3 regions of the Escherichia marmotae genome follow, and region 2 is predicted to be linked to each of the others. Evidence: predicted binding sites of a transcription regulator. Region 2 holds the regulator's gene; each other region holds the start of a gene.
The links. Region 2 encodes PurR, which represses purine synthesis genes. Its sites were predicted from a motif close to CANGCAAACGTTTGCNTG; they were not measured.
Positions count from the first base shown of each region.

Region 1: a site for PurR is predicted at 1,025-1,042, ahead of pyrC (dihydroorotase). Genes of this name have one in related genera too.
Region 3: a site for PurR is predicted at 1,135-1,152, ahead of gltS (sodium/glutamate symporter). Genes of this name have one in related genera too.

Region 1 covers NZ_CP025979.1:1,301,785-1,304,062, reverse strand. Annotated here, with positions in the region: gene pyrC (dihydroorotase) at 1-974, opposite strand, end outside; gene C1192_RS06950 (lipoprotein) at 1,081-1,641, opposite strand; gene mdtH (multidrug efflux MFS transporter MdtH) at 1,812-2,278, opposite strand, start outside.
Region 2 covers NZ_CP025979.1:734,165-736,442, forward strand. Annotated here, with positions in the region: gene punR (DNA-binding transcriptional activator PunR) at 1-541, shown strand, start outside; gene purR (HTH-type transcriptional repressor PurR) at 538-1,563, opposite strand; gene cydH (cytochrome bd-I accessory subunit CydH) at 1,862-1,951, shown strand; gene C1192_RS03960 (MFS transporter) at 2,117-2,278, shown strand, end outside.
Region 3 covers NZ_CP025979.1:3,359,333-3,361,610, forward strand. Annotated here, with positions in the region: gene xanP (xanthine/proton symporter XanP) at 1-1,083, opposite strand, end outside; gene gltS (sodium/glutamate symporter) at 1,362-2,278, shown strand, end outside.

The DNA.
Region 1 (2,278 bases), 570 kb from region 2:
CTTTCAGCAACTTGTTGCTCTTCGCGTACCAGTTCAATAAACGATTCGTTGACCGGTAAACCATAGAACTGCGGGCCGTTTAAAGAACAGAACGCTTCAAAGTGCTGCAACGCATCCATTTCTTCAAATACAGTGGCGTAACTGCCCAGCGCCGTTGGTGCATTAAAACAGCCTGCACAACCGCAGCTACTCTCTTTGCGATGACGTGCATGTGGTGCGGAGTCAGTCCCGAGAAAAACGCGATTAAAGCCACTGGCGACCAGCTCACGCAGTGCCTGTTGATGCACATTACGTTTGAGAATGGGCAGGCAGTACAGGTGCGGACGTACACCGCCAACCAGCATATGGTTACGATTAAACATCAGATGCTGGGGGGTAATAGTAGCGGCCAGCAATTCATTACCGTCACGAACATATTCGGCAGCATCTTTAGTGGTGATGTGCTCAAAAACCACTTTCAGCGCAGTCAGGCGCTGGCGCAGTGGCTCCATAACCGTTTCAATAAAGCGGGCTTCACGGTCAAAAATGTCGATATCGGCGTGTGTAACTTCTCCGTGCACCAGCAGCGGCATGCCAATTTTTTCCATTCGCTCAAGTACCGGCATGATAGTGTCAACCGACGTCACACCGTGGCTGGAGTTGGTGGTAGCGTTTGCCGGGTAAAGTTTTGCCGCGGTGAACACGCCTTCGTTAAATCCACGCTCCAATTCATTGGGGGCCAGCGAATCTGTTAAATAACAGGTCATCAGCGGGGTGAAATCGTGTCCGGCAGGTACGGCGTCAAGAATACGCTGGCGATACGCTACGGCAGCTTCGACGGTCGTTATGGGCGGAGCCAGATTGGGCATAACGATGGCCCGGCCATAAGTTTTGCTGGTATACGGCACGACAGTTTTTAACATGTCGCCATCGCGGAGATGAAGGTGCCAGTCGTCTGGGCGGCGGATCTTTAATACCTGGGATGGTGCAGTCATTAATCTCTATGCTCCGGCTGAAGGGATGTTTTTGCCGGACACAAAGGATAAGCGGAAACGTTTTCCTTTGCACGAAAAATAAAGGGCGCGAATGCGCCCTTCGTGTTTAATCAGTAAACGGAATGACAATTTCGCCAGGTTTCACCTCAATACCTTTCGCCAGTTTTTTCGCCATTGCTTCACCCTGACTACCATCTTCGCGCAGAACGTAAGCCGGTTGCTGGTTGAAGTAATTGCGTAGTGCCTGGTTCAAATAGGGAAGCAATGTTTGCATTACCGTTTGCATTTTTTCTGGCTGCACCGTTGCGTCGACCACTTCCATCTCTTTCAGGAAGATCGCGCCTTTTTCTTTATCAAACACCGGCAGCGCCTTCAGCTTCAGTTTCATGGTTGCTTTCTGGCTGCCGAAAAGAGAGTTCATATCCAGATTGGCATCACCGGTTAAGGTGATCTTATTTGGCTCTTCGCGGCCAATTTGACTGGCCAGATTTGTCAGAACGATATGGGCATCAGCCACACCGGGCAAACCGATATCTTTTGAGAAATTATTATGTTTCGCAAGCGACTGGTTAATTTCTTGTTCGCTAATCGTGTACTGGGTGAGTTGATTACAGCCAACGAGCAGGCCGCTGATGATCAATGCAGCGGCAAATAAAAACTTGTTCATGGTAGTCCTCGACATGAAATCTGCGTCAATATCCTGACACAACGCAGCATGTGTCACCAGCGTTAAACCCGCCAGCAGAAAAAACTGAAAACAGCGGCGACAGGTAATAACAGGTTGCTGCGGCGAGTAGATTGACTGGGCGAACAATGGTAACAGAAAGCATGGCATTTTCAGGCGTCGCGTTCCAGCAACCGACGCGTAGCGCGTTTCTGGCTAAATTGCCACCCCATCGCAACGAAGGTGATAATGCCAATAATGCCCAACATTATCCACGGTAGTTCTGGTTGCTGCGCCGATTTACCCAGGTCAAACAGCCAGCCGCCACCGACATAACCGATAGCACCGCCAATCGCCAGGCCCAGACGACTAAACCCCATATAGCTGCCGCGCGCTCGTGCATCTGCCAGCGAGGCGCTTAGGGTTTCACGCGCAGGTTCGGCAATGATTGAACCGACATAAAATAGACAAATCAGGGTGAAGAGTTGTTGCAGATTGCTGACCATTCCAACCGGTATCATGCTTAACGACATGACCAATAGCCCAGCCATTAATCGGTGTTCCAGACGAAAACGTCTTTCGCTCCAGCGGGCGATAGGGTAAAGCAACGTTAAGGAGAGACACGCTTCAATGGCATACA
Region 2 (2,278 bases):
CGGTGTCTGGGATGCGCTTTCCGACGGACGTGTGGAACTGGCGATTGGTGCGACACGGGCGATTCCGGTAGGTGGGCGTTACGCCTTCCGTGATATGGGAATGTTGAGCTGGAGTTGTGTTGTTGCCCGCCACCATCCGCTTGCGTCGATGAATGGGCCGTTCAGCGATGATACGTTGCGCAACTGGCCGTCACTGGTGCGCGAAGACACGTCACGGACGCTGCCCAAACGTATTACCTGGCTGCTCGATAACCAAAAGCGCCTGGTTGTCCCGGACTGGGAATCATCGGCAACCTGTATCTCGGCCGGGTTATGCATTGGCATGGTGCCGACCCATTTCGCTAAACCGTGGCTGAACGAGGGGAAGTGGGTAGCATTAGAACTGGAAAATCCATTCCCTGATTCGGCATGTTGTCTGACCTGGCAGCAGAATGATATGTCGCCTGCGTTAACCTGGCTGCTGGAGTATCTCGGTGATAGCGAGACGCTGAATAAGGAATGGCTGCGGGAGCCGGAAGAGACTCCCGCAACGGATGATTAACGACGATAGTCGCGGAACGGACCGTCAGCCACGGAGCGGCGTTCAATAAGCCGCGGATGAACTTCAATTGACTGCGGTTCTTCGCGTTTGTTGACGATACGATCCAACAGCATGTTGAACGCCGTTTCGCCCAGCGAATCTTTTGGCTGATGGATAGTCGTCAGCGCCGGAGTAAAATAACGGGCGTTGCGCACGTTATCATAACCGATCAGCGAAATATCTTGCGGTACGCGCAGACCCATTTCATCAGCGGCGCAAAGTGCGCCCATAGCCATGATATCGCCGCCACAGAAGACAGCAGTAGGGCGGTGCGGTTGCGACAGGATTTGCTGCATGGCGCGATAACCCGATTCAGGCTCAAAGTCACCCTGCACAATCCAGTTTTCCGGCACCTTGATCATGGCTTCTTCCATCGCTTTCATAAAACCCGCCAGACGGCCAGCGCCGGTGTTGCGCTCCAGCGGACCAGGAATAACGCCAATTTCGCGATGACCGCGTTCAATCAGATAGCGCCCGGCCATGTAGCCGCCTTCAAAAGCGTTATCGATAACTGCATCGGTAAAGTCCGCTTTTGCTTCGCCCCAGTCCATCACCACCATCGGGATATGGCGATACTCTTCCAGCATCGCCAGCAATGGTTCCGGATACTCAGAACACATGACCAGCAGGCCATCGACGCGTTTTTGCGCCATCATCGACAGATAGGCCCGCTGTTTCTCAAGATTGTTCCACGCATTGCCCAGAATCAGTGTGTAGCCTTTCTGGAAGCAATTTTTTTCTACCGCTTCAATGATCTCGGCAAAATAGGCCGCTTCGCTGCTGGTCGCCAGCAAACCGATAGACTTGGTGTGGTTAACCTTCAGGCTACGCGCCACCGCGCTAGGAGAGTAGTGTAATTCTTTAATCGCTGCCCACACAGCGTTACGAGTCTCTTCCGCGACAAAACGCGTTTTGTTTATAACGTGTGACACAGTTGTAGTGGAAACGTTTGCTCGTTTCGCTACATCTTTTATTGTTGCCATTCCATTTCACTCCAGACCCTAACTTCAGCTCCTGCAAAATCGCAAGGTAAACGTTTGCCTTTACACACCTTACGCACAACGAAAGTGTTGCGGTACGCCGGAAAAATGACACGGAGCGTCAGGAAGGGGTCAATGGCCAGTACGCAAATAGTGTAAGCGTGGAATTTTGGCCGATCTTGATGAAAAGGGGAAGTAGTAAAAACACTTATCATTATAAATGCCGGGAGATTTTTTCATCACACTGTGTAAAAATGAGTAATATCATTTTTTGTGTGGTAATAAAAAAGGAGAAAACTTGATGAGCATCGACCTTAAATTTTCATTGGTAACAACCATTATCGTTCTTGGTTTGATCGTGGCAGTGGGTTTGACTGCCGCGCTGCACTGATTTCCCCTCGAGGGAGCGCGTTCTCCCTCGCATCTCTCTCCTCTTTGTTAGCAAAATGGCAAAAGTGTTTTCTCTTTTTGTTATTTTCATTCTTTTGTGATTGATGTCATGCTTTCGCCACTTTGATGAACATCGCGTGATGACGCGAAGAGGTGGAGATTAGGCATGAAAATTAACTATCCGTTGCTGGCGCTGGCGATTGGCGCGTTTGGTATCGGGACAACGGAGTTCTCGCCAATGGGCCTGTTGCCCGTCATTGCGCGCGGTGTGGATGTCTCGATCCCTGCTGCCGGAATGTTAATCAGTGCCTATGCGGTTGGTGTGATG
Region 3 (2,278 bases), 2.0 Mb from region 2:
CACGATCAACATCAGCGCCACGACAAAACCGACATAACGGCTGGCAACACCGGTCAATTGGATCACACCGTTGTTCTGCCCGAAGCAGGAGTTCGGGAAGGTGTTAAACACCGCCGACACAAACGAGTTCAGGCCGTTTGCCAGCACGCCGCCTTTCAGACGTTTCATGTACAGTGGGCCAGAAACCGGTTGTTCGGAAACGTCGGAGGTGGCTGTGATATCGCCAATAGTTTCCAGTGAGGTGATCATAAAGACCAGCATCAGTGGTAGCAGCAGGCTCCATTCAATACCAAGTCCGTAATAGAGCGGCGTTGGCACCATAATCAGCTCTTGCGTCATCGGCTCGTTGCTTTCTGGCAACATGTCCATAAACCACGCCAGTGCATATCCTGCCGCCATCGCAATCACCAGCGAGGCTACGCGTAAGTAGGGGTTACGTTGGCGATTAAGCAGGATGATTAAAGCTAAGACCACGCCCGCCAGTAGCAGATTTTTCGGTGCACCAAAGGTGTTATCGCTCATGGCCGCATAACCGCCACCAATGGATGTTAGCCCAACCTGAATCAGTGACAGGCCAATAATCATCACCACGACGCCGGAAACCAGCGGCGTAATAATGCGGCGCGCCAGATGCAGAACGCGGGAGATAACCATTTCGGTGCAGCTTGCCAGCATCAGTGTGCCGAACAGAGCCGCCATCATCGTAGGAACATCGGCACCACCGGTCTTCAGCGCTGTTCCGCCCATAATCAGCGGGGCAACGAAGTTAAAGCTGGTGCCCTGAATAGACAACAAACCGGAGCCAACCGGACCCCAGGCTTTAATTTGAATAATTGATGCCACACCAGAGGCAAACAGCGACATACTAATAATGTGTTGCGTGTCCTGTGCTGGTAAACCCAGCGCCTGGCAGATTAACAATGCTGGCGTGATTACCGCGACAAACATCGCCAGCAGGTGCTGACAGGCGGCAAACAGAGTTTGAGCAAGCGGCGGACGATCTTCAAGACGGTAAATCAGTTCGCTGTTTTGAGTCTGCGCAACCGGTTGCGCATTTTCTGACTCGAAGGTGGAAACAGACATCGAAAACAATCCCGTGGTAGCAAAGCGGGCATTTTAGCTGACCGAAAGGCAAAAGCAAACGTTTGCCAATTATTCTTCTAAATATTTAAATGCGATAAATGCACTTTTTTATATAACTTTTGGTTGTTTTCTGCTTAAAATCCATGCCATTTTTTTATTTTCAGCTAAGAATTCGAACCGGGAAAGCATGACTCGATACTCGTCATATTTCGTCTTACTATGATTGCGCGATGAAGTATGACGAGTATGAAGAGTGGTGCGGATACAAAGGAGTAACTATGTTTCATCTCGATACTTTAGCAACGCTTGTTGCCGCAACGCTGACGTTGCTGCTCGGGCGCAAGTTGGTCCATTCCGTCTCCTTTCTGAAAAAATACACCATACCAGAACCGGTTGCCGGAGGGTTGTTGGTGGCACTGGCTCTGCTGGTGTTGAAAAAAAGCATGGGCTGGGAAGTTAATTTTGATATGTCCTTGCGCGATCCATTAATGCTGGCTTTCTTCGCCACCATTGGCCTGAACGCCAATATTGCCAGCCTGCGTGCCGGTGGACGCGTAGTGGGGATTTTCCTCATTGTGGTTGTTGGTCTGTTGGTGATGCAAAATGCCATCGGCATTGGCATGGCTAGCCTGTTAGGGCTTGATCCGCTGATGGGGCTGTTGGCGGGGTCTATTACGCTTTCTGGCGGTCACGGGACCGGCGCAGCGTGGAGTAAATTGTTCATTGAACGTTATGGCTTCACCAACGCGACGGAAGTGGCGATGGCCTGTGCGACGTTTGGTCTGGTTCTGGGTGGACTGATTGGCGGCCCGGTGGCGCGTTACCTGGTGAAACACTCCACCACGCCGAACGGCATACCTGATGACCAGGAAGTCCCCACCGCATTTGAAAAGCCCGACGTAGGGCGCATGATCACCTCGCTGGTACTGATTGAAACTATCGCGCTGATTGCTATCTGTCTGACGGTAGGGAAAATCGTTGCGCAACTTTTGGCTGGCACCGCTTTTGAATTGCCAACCTTTGTTTGCGTGCTGTTTGTGGGCGTGATTCTGAGCAACGGCTTGTCAATGTTGGGCTTTTACCGCGTCTTTGAGCGCGCGGTATCCGTACTTGGTAACGTAAGCCTGTCGCTGTTCCTGGCGATGGCGTTGATGGGGCTGAAACTGTGGGAGCTGGCTTCGCTGGCGTTGCCGAT